DNA from 4 places in the Streptomyces sp. NPDC021356 genome. Region 3 is predicted to be linked to each of the others. Evidence: riboswitches for the same ligand, from Rfam matches in the RefSeq annotation. Region 3 holds a riboswitch; each other region holds the start of a gene.

The links. A riboswitch is a leader RNA that binds a small molecule or an ion and turns the genes downstream of it on or off. The one in region 3 is predicted to bind cyclic di-AMP.
Region 1: another riboswitch for cyclic di-AMP. It lies ahead of AB0G56_RS40915 (transglycosylase SLT domain-containing protein); the one in region 3 lies ahead of AB0G56_RS04605 (peptidoglycan DD-metalloendopeptidase family protein).
Region 2: another riboswitch for cyclic di-AMP. It lies ahead of AB0G56_RS18240 (C40 family peptidase); the one in region 3 lies ahead of AB0G56_RS04605 (peptidoglycan DD-metalloendopeptidase family protein).
Region 4: another riboswitch for cyclic di-AMP. It lies ahead of AB0G56_RS32870 (transglycosylase family protein); the one in region 3 lies ahead of AB0G56_RS04605 (peptidoglycan DD-metalloendopeptidase family protein).

Annotation. Positions count from the first base shown of each region.
Region 1 is NZ_JBFACU010000069.1:9,397-13,553, forward strand. It holds gene AB0G56_RS40905 (DUF2092 domain-containing protein) at 1-294, opposite strand, end outside; gene AB0G56_RS40910 (polyprenyl synthetase family protein) at 594-1,604, opposite strand; cyclic di-AMP (ydaO/yuaA leader) riboswitch at 2,278-2,470, shown strand; gene AB0G56_RS40915 (transglycosylase SLT domain-containing protein) at 2,475-2,969, shown strand; gene AB0G56_RS40920 (HAD family hydrolase) at 2,980-3,786, opposite strand.
Region 2 is NZ_JBFACU010000012.1:98,250-102,406, forward strand. It holds gene AB0G56_RS18230 (helix-turn-helix transcriptional regulator) at 1-785, opposite strand, end outside; gene AB0G56_RS18235 (ATP-binding protein) at 1,006-1,464, shown strand; gene AB0G56_RS18240 (C40 family peptidase) at 1,560-2,033, opposite strand; cyclic di-AMP (ydaO/yuaA leader) riboswitch at 2,037-2,250, opposite strand; gene AB0G56_RS18245 (ANTAR domain-containing protein) at 2,666-3,025, shown strand; gene AB0G56_RS18250 (alpha/beta hydrolase) at 3,275-4,157, shown strand, end outside.
Region 3 is NZ_JBFACU010000003.1:105,000-109,156, forward strand. It holds gene AB0G56_RS04595 (pitrilysin family protein) at 1-722, shown strand, start outside; gene AB0G56_RS04600 (pitrilysin family protein) at 719-2,107, shown strand; cyclic di-AMP (ydaO/yuaA leader) riboswitch at 2,362-2,523, shown strand; gene AB0G56_RS04605 (peptidoglycan DD-metalloendopeptidase family protein) at 2,536-3,294, shown strand; gene AB0G56_RS04610 (GntR family transcriptional regulator) at 3,573-4,157, shown strand, end outside.
Region 4 is NZ_JBFACU010000033.1:17,955-22,111, reverse strand. It holds gene AB0G56_RS32880 (septum formation initiator family protein) at 1-82, opposite strand, end outside; gene eno (phosphopyruvate hydratase) at 294-1,574, opposite strand; gene AB0G56_RS32870 (transglycosylase family protein) at 1,898-2,629, opposite strand; cyclic di-AMP (ydaO/yuaA leader) riboswitch at 2,634-2,799, opposite strand; gene AB0G56_RS32865 (transglycosylase family protein) at 2,982-4,157, opposite strand, start outside.

The DNA.
Region 1 (4,157 bases), on a different contig from region 3:
GAGGCTGCTCTCCAGGCCGCCGAGGTTCGGCAGGCCGAGGTCGGTGGTGATCCTGACCGTGCCGGACAGTCGCTCGACGTCCGACTTGGCGATCTTCTCGATCAGTTGCTGTGCGGTGATCTTCGGCAGGTGAGGGTCGCCGGAGTCGGCGAGTGCCGGGACGAGCCCGATGGTCGCCGCCGCCACCCCCACCACCGCGACCGGGACGACGTAGCGCGCGGCCTTGCGGCGCACCGAGTGCCTGCCGTCGGCCTCCGCGGCGTCCCTGCTGTCGTCGGATTCGTACGGTGCCATGTGTGCCTTACCTCCGTCGTCGGCGGCGGCTGCCCGTGTGCACTTCTCCCACCCCAAGCCGCCATTCTCACCCGAATCGGTGAGGAGTGGTGTGGTCCGTGCTTCCATCTGACCAAATCGGCCGCGCGAAAGCGTCAGACCCCGGAGCCAACTCCGTGTACCTCTGCGGTATGACACACAAGGGCGGAGTCTCCACCACCCCGTAGGGGTCGGGGTGGAGACGCCGCCCTCCGGCCCAGGTGAGCGGGGCCGGGCCGGTGGTGGCCGGTAGCCGGTGGCCCCTGGAGGTCCGGGCCCGGCTAGCCGGCCCGGTGCACGACCGCGTCGCACAGCTGGAGCAGCCCCGCCTTCGCGTCGCACTCGCGCAGCGGCGCCAGTGCGGCCCGCGCCTCCTCCGCGTACCGGACGGTGTCGCGGCGCGCCTGTTCCAGAGCCGGATGCGCGCGCAGCGCCGCCAGCGCCTCGGCGTGCCGCGCGTCGTCGCTCAGGTCGGAGTCGAGCAGTTCACACAGGGCGATGTCCTCGGCCAGCCCCAGCCGCGCCGCGCGCTCGCGCAGCCGCAGCACCGGGAGGGTCGCGACGCCCTCGCGCAGGTCGGTGCCGGGTGTCTTGCCGGACTCGTGGGAGTCGGAAGCGATGTCCAGGACGTCGTCCGCCAGCTGGAAGGCGACGCCGAGCCGCTCCCCGTACTGCGTGAGCACGTCAACGACGGTCTCGTCGGCCCCGGACATCATCGCGCCGAACCGGCACGACACGGCCACCAGGGATCCCGTCTTGCCGCCCAGTACGTCCAGGTAGTGCTCGACGGGGTCCCTGCCGTCCTGCGGGCCCGCCGTCTCCAGGATCTGCCCGGTGACCAGCCGTTCGAACGCCAGGGCCTGCACCCGGACGGCCTCCGGGCCGAGGTCGGCGAGGATCTGCGAGGCCCGGGCGAAGAGGAAGTCGCCGGTGAGCACCGCCACCGAGTTGCCCCAGCGAGTGTTCGCACTGGCCACTCCGCGCCGCACGGCGGCCTCGTCCATGACGTCGTCGTGGTAGAGCGTGGCCAGGTGGGTCAGCTCCACGACGACGGCCGACGGCACGACCCCCGGCGCGTACGGGTCACCGAACTGGGCCGCGAGCATCACGAGCAGCGGACGGAACCGCTTCCCGCCGGCCTTGACGAGGTGCTGAGCGGCCTCCGTGATGAACGGGACCTCGCTCTTGGTGGCTTCGAGCAGCCCTTCCTCGACAGCCGCCAACCCGGCCTGGACATCGGCTTCGAGAGCCTGGTCCCGCACGCTCAGCCCGAACGGCCCGACGACGGTCACGAGGGGTCTCCTGTCTGCTGGTGTCTGCTGGCGTTACACGGTTTGTCGATAGGTCGCTGCCATCACTCAAGTCAGCGTATCCGGTCACGTTTCGATCACCGATAGCGCCCACCGATACAGGCCAGGTGGTATCGGATCACGACCGATATGTTTTCGATCACCACATATGAACAGATATTTATCGACTCCCTCCTCCCTACCCGGCCCCCTCCCTGCTCTCACCCTTCCCCGGAACCCGCCCCCGCCTATACATACGTACGAACAGGGCCACGGCCTCACCAAGCGTGACGACCGTCACCCTTCCACCCTTCGCATCACGTCCCGCACCACACCCTCGTTCCCGATTCCCCCTCCCCTCCGCTTCACCCTCACCACCGCGAGTCCGATTTACCCCTATTGGTATTTCAATTCCTCTTGGCCGTAAATGCTCCTCAGTGGATTATTCCGTGAGTTGAGTCACGCTCGCACCGCCGACCCATCACCCCCCGGACACCCCCCACTCCCCTTCCTCCGCAAGCCAGTTGACCCTTGGCGAATGCAAAGGATCAAGCACCCGAAACACCCCAGAACAAGGTCAACTAGGGCGATGTATGAATCAGGTACTTGTTCGGGACATGTGCTCTCGCATACGTTCCCGGCCAGTCGGGCGGACCGCCGAATCCTGCCACCGCCCGATATCCATCGACCGAACCACTCATGGCAGGAGCGGGGGACCCAGGTAAGTCGCCGGGCCGGAGCGGCGTACGTCGTCCCACGTCGTACGCCGCGCCGGAACGGCTCGGGGTGAAGCCGCGCCCTCCGGGGCGCGGCCGGGCACCTCCCCGCCCGAACCCGACAGCTCACCTCGCAGGCGACGGAGAGGAATCCGCCATGCACGCAAACGGTCACCGCCGTTCCCGCACCGCTCGCCTCGTCCGCACCCTCGCCGTCTCCGGCACGGGTGCCGCCGTCCTCGCCCTGCCCCTGATCGGCGCCGCCAGCGCCTCCGCGGCCACCACCACGACGGCCACGACCACCGCCACGGCGGCGAGCAGCGTCGCCTACCCGAACACCCTGGACGGCTGGATCCGCGAGTCGCTCGCGATCATGGGCCAGAAGGGCATCCCCGGCACGTACAACGGCATCTACCGCAACGTGATGCGCGAGTCGTCCGGCAACCCGATGGCCATCAACAACTGGGACTCCAACGCCGCCGCGGGCATCCCGTCCAAGGGCCTGCTCCAGGTCATCCAGCCGACCTTCAACGCCTACCACGTGGCCGGCACGTCGTTCGACATCTACAACCCGGTCTCCAACATCACGGCCGCCTGCAACTACGCAGCCGCGCGCTACGGCTCCATCGACAACGTCTACAGCGCGTACTGAGCCGACCGAGTCAGGTGAACAGTCGCTCGAGGACGACGGCCACGCCGTCGTCCTCGTTCGACGTGGTGACCTCGTCGGCGACCGCCTTCAGCTCCGGGTGGGCGTCGGCCATCGCCACCCCGCGGGCGGCCCACCGGAACATGGGGATGTCGTTCGGCATGTCCCCGAAGGCGAGGGTGTCCTCGGGCCCCAGCCCCAGACGCCCGGCGGCCAGCGCGAGACCGGTCGCCTTGGTGATGCCGCGGGGCTGCAGTTCCACGGTCCCCGGGCCCGACATGGTGACCGTGGCGAGGGAACCGACCACACCGCGGGCCGCCTCCGCGAGTTCGTCGTCGGACAGGCCGGGATGGCGGAGCAGCACCTTGCTGATGGGCGCGCGCCACAGGTCGTCGCGCCGCCCCACCCGCTGGGCGGGCAGGGTCGGGTGCGGCATGCGGTACCCGGGCTCGATGAGCGTGCGCCCGTCCACCCCGTCCTGGTCGACCGCCGCGTACACCTCGCCCACCTCGGCCTCGATCTTGCCGAGCGCCGTCTCGGCCGTCTCCCGGTCCAGCGTCACCGACCACAGCAGGCGGTCCGCCCCGGCGTCGTAGAGCTGCGCGCCCTGGCCGCAGACCGCGAGCCCCGTGCACCCCAGGTCCTTGAGCAGCGACCGCACCCTCGGTGCCGGCCGGCCGGTCACGACGAGGTGCCGGGCGCCCGCCGCCGCCACCCGCGCGAGCGCGGCGAGGGAACGCTCGGACAGGGTGTCGTCGCCGCGCAGCAGCGTTCCGTCCAGGTCCGTGGCGATGAGGGCGGGGGCGAGGCGAACGGGCATGATCAGAGAATACGGATCATCCGCCACGCGGGTGACGCACGGGAACGGGGCGTCGTGTCCGGTGGGCCGCGCCCATGCGGCGGCGGTGCCGGGTGGTGGGGCCGGGTCGGTGCCGGGTGGTGAGGCCGGGTCGGTGGCGGGTGACGGCCGGGTGGCCGGGTGGCCGCCAACGGGAGCGCGCCTTCTCGGCGAACGCCACGGTGCCGTCGTACGACTGCGGGAAGGTGGCCGTCGGGCTCGGGGTGCCGTGCTCCGCGCACAGTTCGTCCTCCTGCGGGACGGACCCACCCCGTTCGCCCCGCCCGCCCCGTCCGTCTCCAAGGGCACTGAGGCGCAATTGACCGCCCCGGCAAGCCCAATCCAGACATTGC
Region 2 (4,157 bases), on a different contig from region 3:
AAGGCCTCCGTGTAGGCCTCCAGGTCTTCTTTCCGTTCGAGATGGAAGCTACGCGTCAAGTGGTCAAGAACGACCACATCCAGATCAGAAGTGTTCGAAAATGAGAAGATGACGAAAGGGCCGGTCACGCCGATGTGCGCCCCGGCGGCGAACGGCAGGACCTGCAAGGACACTTGGGGCAGCCGCGCCGCCTCGGTCAGCCGCTCCAGCTGCCGGGCCATGATCTCGGGGCCGCCGACCTCCCGGCGCAGCACCGCCTCGTCCAGCACCGCGTTCAGCGTGAGCGGCCGGTCGGACCGCAGCACGGCCTGACGGGCCAGCCGCACCTCCACCAGCGCGTCCAGCCGGTCGTCGTCGAGTCCGTCCACGGCGGCCCGCGTCACCGCACGGGCGTACTCCGGTGTCTGGAGCAGCCCGGGGACGACCGAGGTCTCCAGCGTGCGCATCGCGCTCGCCTGTGACTCCAGACTGATGAAGTCCCGGTACGTCGGGGGCAGTACGCCGCGATAGGCGTGCCACCAGTGGTGCCGGCCGTCGCCGTCGTCGGAGCCCGCCAGCACCAGCAGCAGTTCCCGCAGCTGGGAGTCGCGGACCGCGTAGGCGTCCAGCAGTAACCGCACATCGGCCGGTTTCACCCCACTGGCGCCGGTCTCGATCCGGCTCACCTTCGACTGGTGCCAGCCCACGAGCCGGGCCGCCTCGCCGCTGGTGAGACCCGCGCCGGTGCGCAGGCTGCGCAGTTCGGCTCCGAGCTTGCGGCGGCGCACCGCGGGACCGTGCTGCATGGGACCGGCTCCTCACTACTTTCCCGGAAGGGTGTCAAATACGGTCTCCCGTCGCAGAGTTCACCGCTTCGAGGGACAGATATATGCACATCTCGGTGGATCGCCATCCGGGACCGGCCCGGTGGTGGCAATCTGGCGGCGAACCACCAGTCCGGGACCGTACTCGAAACCATCCGCTCCGTGTCCAACCGCGGTCCCGCGGGAAAGGGACGACGTCGCCATGGCAGACCACCTGGAAGCATCCGTCACTCTGCCGAGCGATCCCGCCTCGGTGGCGGTCGCCCGAAGCTACGCGGTCGGCACGCTGGCGGAGTGGGGCCTGCCGTCGGAGACGGACACCGCGGACACCGTGCGGCTCATCGTCTCGGAACTCGCCACCAACGCCGTACAGCACACCCTCGGCCAGTCGCCCACCTTCAGGGTGGACCTCGTCCTCGACCGCGACGAACAACTGCGCATCGGGGTCACCGACAGCCACCCGCGGTTCCCCAGACGACTGCCGGCCGCTGTCCAGCAGGACAACGGCCGGGGCATGGTGATCATCCGGTGCCTCACCGCGGAGTGCGGCGGCAGGGTGACCGTGCGGCCCACCCGTGAGGGCGGCAAGACGGTCAGCGTGGACCTCCCGTGGCCGGTGCGCCCCCAACCGGTCACGGCGGCGGGACGGCAGGAGCCCTAGGCGTACGGCCCTGTCGGCGGCTTCGTCGGTGTCCCCGACCGCCGCCCGGGGGCGGTGGCGACGCCCGCCGGGACCGCCGCCGCTTCCCGGGCGGGTCAGCTGACCCGGCCGTACCAGACGCTCCTGGTCCAGATCTTCTCCAGCTTCACCACGTCCCCGGTCTTCGGGGCGTGCCAGATCCTGCCCGAGCCGGCGTAGATGCCGACGTGGTAGACGTACGAGCCGGAGTGGAAGAACACCAGGTCTCCGGCCCGGCGGCTCCTGGAGGAGATGTGCCGCGACTTGTTGTATTGCTGCGCGGCCGTGCGGGGCAGCTTCTTGCCCGCCCTCTTGAAGGAGTACAGCGTCAGACCGGAGCAGTCGAACCTGCGCGGGCCCGTTGCGCCCCACTGGTAAGGGGAGCCCTTCTTGGACGCCGCGATCTGCAGCGCCTTCGTCGCCATGGTCGCGGCCGAGGCGTCGGAGGCGACGCCGGGCACCACGATCGAGCCGCCGACGGCGGCGAGGGTCAGGGCCGAGGCCGTGCCGGCCCGGGCCATGAGCGACGGGACACGATTGAGCGCAGTCATGCGCAACCCTTCGTCAGCCGCCTGTGAAGGATGACCTGTCGGATTCGGGCTGGCGAAGTAGCCCGGCCGCCCGCAAGCGGCTTCACCCCAAGGGCTGCTCGGCCCGGTCATGGTGTGACCGTGCCGGCGACCCGTCGTGCTCGGGTCCTCCACTCCTGCCGATCCACTTCCGTCGACCGGTCATCCGGGCGGCGGCAGGACTCGGCGTCCGCCCGGACCGCCCCGCCGTTGTGGCGGGGGCTTGTCGTCAGACAGGGATCTTCACCTATGGATGTCAGAAAATCCCAACGGAACGGGTCCTTTGTGCTGTTACTCACCACTCGCCCGTTCGGGTGGACGGTCGTGCGCTCGAACAACTGTCCGTGCACCCCGCAAGCCCGGGACCAGCAGCGGAAGATGTCGTTCCGCCATCCGGGAACGCGCGCCGTGCAACCCGAACGGCCCTGGAAAAAGAACGTTTGCCTACGCCGAAAGGAGGTACACCATTTGGGCCGTTTCGGCCCTCGTCCGCCGCAGGTGCCGGGGCCCTGCGGCGGACGGGTCCCGCGCCGCCCGCCTCCGGTCGTGCGCGCGGCCCTCATGCAGCAAGCTGGAGGCGGAACTCCGGCCGTTCGACGACCCAGGGGATCTCCATGGCGTTCTTCGCGATGTCCAGGCGGCACCCGCTCCAGCCGCTGTCCGTCACGGACCTGGTGGCGGAGCACGAGCGGCTGCACGAGGAGATCGACCAGTTGCAGCGCGCCCTGACGTCGCACGCCGTCATCGACCAGGCCATCGGGGCGCTGGTGGCCGTCGGGCGCGTCCCGCCGGACGGTGCCTGGCGGGTCCTGCGCGAGGTCTCGCAGCGCACCAACACGAAGGTGCGCACGGTCGCCGAGCACATCCTGAAGTTCGCCCAGGGCGGTGCGCTCTCGGACACCGAGCTGGAGGAGCTGAGGCGGGCGCTCGACCGCCAGGCCGCACGCGGGTCCGCGCGCCGCTGCGCGCCCTGAACAGCCCCGAGCCCTCCCGGCGCGCCGCTCCCTCCCCGCGCCCCGCCCGCGCGCACAGCGCCCCGCCCTGCCCGCGCGCACGGCGCCCGCAGGGCGCGCGCCGAACCGGCTCCGCTGAGCGGAACACCGTACGCCGGTTATCGGATTGGCAAAGAAGGTCAACAACCCCTGTTCTCAGACACCTCACAGCCGGAAGGATCCGCCGTACTCGATTCGCAACGATGTACGGGGAGGTCCCACTTGAGGGTCATGAGACCGAAGAACCGGGCTGTCGCGCTCGGTTCGGCCGGCGCGCTGGTGACGGCGACCCTGATAGCCGGCGCCGTGGCGGCCCCCGCGGCCAGCGCGGACAGCCGCCACGGCCAGGATCGTGAGGCCCGCGGCGCGGCGATCGCCGCGGACCGCGCCGCCAGGACCGGCATCGACTGGCAGGACTGCCCCGCCGACTGGGGGCTGGCCAAGCCCATCCAGTGCGGCTACGTCTCGGTGCCGCTCGACTACGCGCACCCGTACGGCAAGCAGATCAAGCTCGCCGTCGACCGCATCGGCAACACCGGCACCAAGGGTGAGCGCCAGGGCGCCCTCGTCTACAACCCGGGCGGACCGGGTGGCTCCGGCCTGCGGTTCCCGGCCCGGGTCACCGCCAAGAACCCCGTCTGGGCCAATGTGGCCAAGGCCTACGACTTCGTCGGCTTCGACCCGCGCGGTGTCGGCCACTCCACGCCCATCTCCTGCGCGGACCCGCAGGAGTACGTGAAGGCGCCCAAGGCGGACCCGGTGCCCGACTCCGAGGCCGACAAGCGCGCCCAGCGCAAGCTGGCCCGCGAGTACGCCGACGGCTGCTACGACCGCACCGGCCGCGCGATGCTCGAGCAGATGACGACGCCGAACACCGCCCGCGACCTGGACGTCATCCGCGCCGCGCTCGGCGAGAAGAAGATCAACTACCTGGGTGTCTCCTACGGCACCTACCTCGGGGCCGTCTACGGCACGTTGTTCCCGGGCCACGTGCGCCGGATGCTCGTCGACAGCGTCGTCAACCCGGCCCAGGAGAACATCTGGTACGAGGCCAACCTCAACCAGGACATCGCCTTCGAGGGCCGCTGGAAGGACTGGCAGGACTGGGTCGCCA
Region 3 (4,157 bases):
TCGCGTGGATCGAGAAGTACTTCGGCTCCATCGAGTCCCACGACGGCAAGCCCCAGCCCCGCGACGGCTCGCTGCCCGACGTCCTCGGCGGGCAGCTGCGCGAGGTCGTCGAGGAGGAGGTCCCGGCCCGCGCCCTGATGGCCGCCTACCGGCTCCCGCACGACGGCACGCGCGCGTGCGACGCGGCCGACCTCGCCCTGACCGTCCTCGGCGGCGGCGAGTCCTCCCGGCTGTACAACCGCCTGGTGCGCCGCGACCGTACCGCCGTCGCGGCCGGGTTCGGCCTGCTGCGGCTGGCCGGCGCGCCCTCCCTGGGCTGGCTCGACGTGAAGACCTCCGGCGACGTCGAGGTACCGGTCATCGAGACCGCCATCGACGAGGAGCTGGCCCGCTTCGCCGAGGAGGGCCCGACCGCCGAGGAGATGGAGCGCGCCCAGGCCCAGCTGGAGCGCGAGTGGCTGGACCGGCTCGGCACCGTCGCGGGCCGCGCCGACGAACTGTGCCGCTACGCCGTCCTGTTCGGCGACCCGCAGCTCGCCCTGACCGCCGTCCAGCGCGTACTGGAGGTGACGCCCGAGGAGGTCCAGGAGGTCGCCAAGGCCCGTCTGCGCCCCGACAACCGCGCGGTCCTCGTCTACGAGCCGACCGCCCCCGACGCACAGGAGCAGGCACCGGACGCGGACGCCGCGGCCGGCGAAGACACCGAGGAGACGGCGAAGTGACCGAGCTGGCCACCATGGACTTCCACCCCCGCCCCCAGGCGGGCGAGGCCCGGCCGTGGGCGTTCCCGGCCCCCGAGCGCGGCACGCTGGACAACGGCCTGACGGTGCTGCGCTGCCACCGTCCCGGCCAGCAGGTCGTCGCCGTCGAGGTGCTCCTCGACGCGCCCCTGGACGCCGAGCCGGCCGGCCTGGACGGCGTCGCCACCATCATGGCGCGGGCCTTCTCCGAGGGCACCGACAAGCACTCCGCCGAGGAGTTCGCCGCCGAGCTGGAGCGCGCGGGCGCCACCCTGGACACCCACGCCGACCACCCCGGCGTACGGCTCAGCCTGGAGGTCCCGGCCTCCCGCCTGGCCAAGGGGCTCGGGCTGCTCTCCGACGCACTGAGGGCGCCCGCGTTCGCCGAGTCCGAGGTCGAGCGGCTGGTGCGCAACCGGCTCGACGAGATCCCGCACGAGCTGGCCAACCCCTCCCGCCGCGCCGCCAAGGAACTCTCCAAGGAGCTGTTCCCGGCCGGCACGCGCATGTCGCGGCCGCGCCAGGGCACGGAGGAGACCGTCCGCGCCGTCGACGCCTCCGCCGTCCGCGCCTTCTACGACCGGCACGTGCGGCCCGCGACCGCCACCGCCGTGGTCGTCGGCGACCTCACCGGCATCGACCTCGGCGAACTGCTCGGCGAGACCCTGGGCGCCTGGACCGGCTCGCCGGCCGAGCCGCGGCCGGTGCCGCCGGTCACCGCCGACGACACCGGCCGTGTGGTGATCGTGGACCGGCCCGGCGCCGTGCAGACGCAGCTGCTCATCGGCCGCGTCGGACCCGACCGGCACGACCGCGTGTGGCCCGCCCAGGTGCTCGGCACCTACTGCCTGGGCGGCACCCTCACCTCCCGCCTGGACCGCGTCCTGCGCGAGGAGAAGGGCTACACCTACGGGGTGCGCTCGTTCGGCCAGGTGCTGCGCTCCGCGCCCGACGGCACCGGCGCGGCGATGCTCGCGATCAGCGGCTCGGTCGACACGCCCAACACCGGCCCGGCCCTGGACGACCTCTTCACGGTGCTGCGCAAGCTCGCCGCCGAGGGGCTCACCGAGGCCGAGCGGGACGTCGCCGTGCAGAACCTCGTCGGTGTGGCGCCGCTCAAGTACGAGACGGCCGCCGCCGTGGCGAGCACGCTGGCCGACCAGGTCGAGCAGCACCTGCCGGACGACTACCAGGCGACGCTCTATCAGCAGCTCGCCGAGACCGGCACGGTGGAGGCCACCGCGGCGGTCGTCAGCGCGTTCCCGGTGGACCGGCTGGTGACGGTTCTCGTCGGTGACGCGGCGCAGATCAGGGAGCCCGTCGAAGCCGTCGGCGCCGGCCCGGTGACCGTCGTCGCCGCCGAGTAACGAAGGCCGGGAGCCGCGGGGGTGACCGAGAGGCAGCTACGCGGGAGCCCCGGAGAAGACCGAGAGTCAGGTACGCGGGAGGCCCTGGTGACCGAGGCGTCACCAGGGCCCCGTGATGTCCGGATTGCGGGAGAGACCGCCTGTCTGCCCTGTGGGCTGCGCTACAAAAACGCGGATCCGTTTGGGATGCGGAAGCGGCCCCGTCTAGCGTCGGTCCGGCTGTTCGTCGGGCAGTGCGCCGCACCCGCGGCACCGGACAGTCATCGCCGAGTCCCCGTACGGCGCGAGCCAGGGGAGCCGGGGACCCACGCAGTCCCTGGGGTGAATCGGACACCGCGCGCCGCGCGCGGGGCCCGTAGGAGACCTTCCTGCTCCGAACCCGTCAGCTAACCCGGTAGGCGAGAGGGAAGGAAAGGACCAGCCACCACATGGCGTTCACGCGCGCCACCGGGAAGCACCGTCGCCCCAGCCGGATGCAGCGAACCACCGCCCGCGCGGCGGGCGTAGCGGCCCTCACCACCACCGGTGTCATCGGCACCCTCGCCGCCTCCCCGGCCCTCGCCGCCGAGACCCCCGCCCCGGCGGACACGGGGCTCACCCCGGTCGTCACCCTCGGCGACACCGTGGCCGAACGGGTCGACGCGCAGGCCACCGCCCAGCTGGATGCGGCCCGGCAGAAGCAGGCCGAGGAGGCCGCGCGCAAGCGGGCCGCCGAGCAGGCGAAGAAGGCGCGCGAGGCCAAGGAGCGGGCCGCCCGCGAGGCCGAGCGCCGGCGCCTCAACACCTTCGTGCCGCCGATCACCGGCTCCTACGTCTCCACCGGCTACAAGACCGGTGGCTCCCTGTGGTCCTCCGGTTCCCACACCGGCATCGACTTCCATGCCGCCGCCGGCACCGAGGTGCACGCGGTCGGCGTCGGCACCGTCGTGCAGACCGGCTGGGGCGGGGCGTACGGCAACCAGATCGTGATCAGGATGGCCGACGGCATGTACACCCAGTACGGTCACCTGTCGTCCATCGGCGTCTCGGTGGGCCAGCAGGTCACGCCAGGTCAGCAGATCGGCCTGTCCGGCGCCACCGGCAACGCCACCGGCCCGCACCTCCACTTCGAGGCGCGCACCACCCCGGACTACGGCTCGGACGTCGACCCGATCGCCTACCTCCGCAAGCACGGCGTGCCCGTCTGAGGCGGCACACGCCCGAGGGCGTGAAGCGCTGACCGTCAGGCAGAGCCCCGGCCCACCGGCCGGGGCTCTCCGCATTCCGGCGCCTGTTTCCGTACTTCAGCACTTCCGCACTTCCGCACTTCCGCACTTCCGTGCTTCCGTGCTTCCGTGCTTCCGTGCTGTCCAAAAAAATATCCCCGGATTCCTTCACGCCGTCGGAAATTCCCGCGCGTTGTCATAGAGTCACGGAACACGCGTTCATCGCGGGAGTTCCACGGGGATCAATGCGGAGGTCGGTCATGCGCGTTCCGGCGCACGCGGTGTGCACGGCGATCCGGGACGACATCGTCGCCGGGGTCCACGAACGCGGCACCAGGCTCACCGAGGAAGTCCTCGCACGCCGCTACGGCGTCTCGCGCGTGCCCGTGCGCGAGGCGCTGCGCACCCTGGAGGCCGAGGGCTTCGTCGTGACCCGGCGGCACGCGGGCGCCTGCGTCGCCGAGCCGACCGAGCAGGAGGCCGCCGACCTGCTGGAGATGCGCCTCCTGCTGGAGCCGCTGGGTGCCGCGCGGGCCGCCCAGCGGCGCACCGAGGCCCATCTGAAGGTGCTGCGAGGCCTGGTCAGGCTGGGGCAGGAGCGGGCGGTGAGCGGCGGCGGCGAGGAACTGCGGTCCCTGGCGGCCTGGTTCCACGAGACCCTGGCCCAGGCCTGCGGCAGCGCCGCGCTGAGCACCGTACTGGCGCAGGTGCGGCACAAGATCGCCTGGATGTACGGGGTGCCGGACGCGGCCGACCCGGTGGAGGCGTGGGCCGAGCACGGGGCGATCACGGACGCCGTGGCACGCGGCGACACCGAACGCGCCCGGGCACTCGCCGCCCTGCAC
Region 4 (4,157 bases), on a different contig from region 3:
GGTAGACACGGGCCGCGGTCTGCTCGCCGAGCACCCTGAGCCTGGTCGCGGTGGAGAACCGGTCCCGGTCCTTCACGGCCATCGTCGCGCCTCCCGTTGGTCACCTCGTACGTGCCGCACACGCGCGTACGTCCCCGGACACGGTACGGGACCGGGTGCGGGGACGTACGGACGACTGGCGAAGCCTCACCCTTTGCGGCTCGGCCCGGCCGTGGCGCGGCTCAGCCCTTCAGGCGTGGTGCGGCTCAGCCCTTCAGGCGTGGTGCGGCTCAGCCCTTCAGGCGTGGTGCGGCTCAGCCCTTGAAGCGCGGGAAGGCGCTGCGGCCGGCGTACACCGCGGCGTCGTCGAGGATCTCCTCGATGCGCAGCAGCTGGTTGTACTTGGCGACGCGCTCGGAGCGGGCCGGGGCGCCGGTCTTGATCTGGCCGCAGTTGGTGGCGACGGCGAGGTCGGCGATGGTGACGTCCTCGGTCTCGCCGGAGCGGTGGGACATCATGCACTTGAAGCCGTTGCGCTGGGCCAGCTCGACGGCGTCCAGGGTCTCGGTCAGCGAACCGATCTGGTTCACCTTCACCAGCAGGGCGTTGGCGGTGCCCTCCTCGATGCCGCGGGCCAGGCGCTCGGGGTTGGTGACGAACAGGTCGTCACCGACGATCTGGACCTTCTCGCCGAGGCGGTCGGTGAGGACCTTCCAGCCGTCCCAGTCGTCCTCGAACAGCGGGTCCTCGATGGAGACCAGCGGGTAGGCCGCGACCAGCTCCTCGTAGTACTCCGTCATCTCGGCGGCGGAGCGCTCCTTGCCCTCGAAGAGGTACTTGCCGTCCTTGTAGAACTCGGAGGCGGCGACGTCGAGGGCCAGGGCGATCTGCTCGCCCGGGGCGTAACCGGCTTCCTTGACGGCCTCGAGGATGAGGTCGAGGGCCTCGCGGTTGGAGCCGAGGTTCGGGGCGAAGCCGCCCTCGTCGCCGAGGCCGGTGGCCAGACCCTTGTTCTTCAGGACCTTCTTGAGGGTGTGGTAGACCTCGGCGCCCCAGCGCAGGGCCTCGGAGAAGGACTCCGCGCCGATCGGGGCGATCATGAACTCCTGGATGTCCACGTTGGAGTCGGCGTGCGAGCCGCCGTTCAGGATGTTCATCATCGGCACCGGAAGCAGGTGCGCGTTGGGGCCGCCCAGGTAGCGGAAGAGCGGGAGGTCGGAGGCCTCGGAGGCGGCGTGGGCGACGGCGAGCGAGACGCCGAGGATGGCGTTGGCGCCGAGCGAGCCCTTGTTGTCGGTGGCGTCCAGGTCGAACATGGCCTGGTCGATCAGGCGCTGCTCGGTGGCGTCGTAGCCGACCAGCTCCGGGCCGATCTGCTCGATCACGGCGAGGACGGCCTTCTCGACGCCCTTGCCCTGGTAGCGGTTCGGGTCACCGTCGCGCAGCTCGATGGCCTCGAAGGCGCCGGTGGATGCGCCGGAGGGGACGGCGGCACGACCCGTGCTGCCGTCGTCGAGGCCGACCTCGACCTCGACCGTGGGGTTGCCTCGGGAGTCCAGGATTTCCCGGGCTACGACGACGTCGATGGACGGCACGAGCATCTCCTTCGTGGATGTGACGCTGAAAGTGCGGGGCGGCTGCCTTGCGGCGGTGCCTTGCGACTAGAGCCTAACCGTCCCGGGCCGCCGACCGGCCGACCGACCGTCCCGTGGACAGGGTGACGGTACACATTGTTCCAGCACGGAACAAAGGGCGTGGGGACGAGGACACGAACGGAAAGTGAAAAAGCCCCGCCCCGGTGCGTACGGGGGAACACGCACCGGGGCGGGGAGCCCGTGGGGACGGGGGGGACCCCACGCGGCCTCCATGATGGGGGCCGCGCCTGGGGAGGGCCTGGGGTCCTGCTAGCGGGCCGCTGTCACTTCAGGTGCAGCTGCTGGCCCGGGTAGATGAGGTCGGCGTCGTCGACGATGTCCTTGTTCAGGTGGAACAGCTTCTCCCAGCCGCCCTGCACGCCGTGCTCGGCGGCGATGGAGCTGAGGGTGTCACCGGCGGCCACCTTGTACTCGCCGTCGCCCTTCTTGACCTTCTTGCCGGTCGGGGTGGTGACGGTCTTCTTCGGGGCCGGACGCGTCTCGGAACGGTCGGCGGCACGCTGCTCGGTCGAACGGGTCGAGGTGCTGCTCTTGGAGCTGCTGGAGCTGCTGCTCGACGAGGACGACGAAGAGGAAGAGGAGGAAGAGGAGGACGACGAGGAGCTGCTGCCGCCGCTGGAGGAGGCGCCGGACAGGCCCTTGCCGCAGACCGGCCAGGCACCCTTGCCCTGGCCCGCGAGCACCTTCTCGGCGACGGAGATCTGCTGCGACTTGCTCGCCAGGTCGGCGCGCGAGGCGTAGGCGGTGCCGCCGTACGCGGCCCAGGTGGAGTTGGTGAACTGCAGGCCGCCGTAGAAGCCGTTGCCGGTGTTGATGGACCAGTTGCCGCCGGACTCGCACTGGGCGACCGCGTCCCACTCGGAGGAGGTGGCGGCGGAGGCGTTGCCGGCCGCCATCAGCGGGCCGGCGACGGCGACGCCGGTGACACCGGCGAGTGCGATGGCGCGGGTGGCCTTGGACGGACGACGATGCTTGCCCTTGCCGGAAAACAGCATGGAAGGATCCCCTCACCGACGCCTGCGAGGTGAGCTGTCGGGTTCGGGCCGGTTGAGTTGCCCGGCCGTGCCTTTGGGGAGGCACGGCTTCACCCCCAGCCGCTCCGGTCGACTTCCCGGCGCGGCACTTACCTTGGGTCCCCCGCTCCTGCCTACGGCGCTCGAAGCGACGACTGTTCCCGTACGGCCGCTGGCAGGATTCGGCGTTGCGGCAGCCGGGGCTCGCGGTGGCGAGCGGTCATGACCGTAGACAGGTGATCCGCCGGATTTCAAAGACGATCAGGGCTTCTGAGACTCATCCCACACTTTCATCGAATGGGACATTCGGCGCGAAGTGTGACCTGAACTCGCCTTATTTTTGGGCGTTTTCGGTGGGGACATCCAGGCTCTGACCGGCGACGATGTGGTCGGGGTCGGCGCCGACGGCGCCCTTGTTCGCGTCGTAGAGGGCGTGCCATCCGCCGTGGAGGTCAAGGGAGTCGGCGATGGACGTGAGGGAGTCACCGGTGCGGACGGTGTAGGAGGCGGCGGAGGCGGTGTGCGCGGCGCCTCCGTCACGGGAGGCGTGCCGGCCGCCCGTCGCGCCCGTACGGCCCTCCGTGGCCCCTTCGTCGGCGCTGCCGCCGCGATGCCGGCCGCCGCCGAGCGCACCGGTGTCGACTAGGGCCGAGGAGCCGGCGGTCTGCCTGTAGTCGTCAGCGGAACCGGAGTTGTCGTGACCGACGGTGTCACCGGCACCCGCCGAGGGGGTGCCCTCGGGCGTCCCGTCAGCGTGGGACGTGTCGGACTTGGACCAGTTGCCCTGATTCGGAGATGAAGGGTCCGAAGAATCCGAGGAGCCCGAAGAGTCTGAAGAGTCCGAAGGGGAAGGCTTCGTGGTGGAGTCGCCCGGGGCACCGGTCCCGTGCGACGAGCCGGCGGTCCCGCGGGGGTTCGCCGAGGAGTCGGACGAACCGGACGAGTCGTCCGTACCGCTCTGCGTATCGTCGGACAGCCCGGGGTCGTTCACGCCGGAGCTGCCGGAACCGCCCGAGCCGTCGGAGTCGCCGGTTCGGCCGGTGTCGTCGGAGGAGCCGGACGAGCCCGACGTGCCGGATGTCCCGGTCGATCCGGTCGATCCGGTGGAGTGCGACGAACCGGAAGACCCGGTGGAGCCGTTCGAGCCGGACTTCGAGTTCGAGGACGACGAGTCGCCGCCCACGCCCGTGTCGACATCGGCCGCACCGGAGCTCTTGGTGAGCCCGGTGAGCAGACCGCAGGTGTGCCAGGCGCCGGGCCCGCGGTCGGCGAGGATCTTCTCGGCCACGGCTATCTGCTGGGAGCGGCTGGCCTGGTCGGCGCTCGACGCGTAGGAGAGGCCGCCGTACTTCTCCCAGTCGTCCTGGGTCAGCAGCAGGCCGCCGGAGTAGCCGTTGCCGTTGTCGGCGCTCCAGGAGCCGCCGGTCTCGCACTGGGCCACCTTGTCCCACGTGGTGCCGTCGGCCGCGCTCGCGCCACTGGCGGCGACCAGCGGGATGGCGATGGCCGA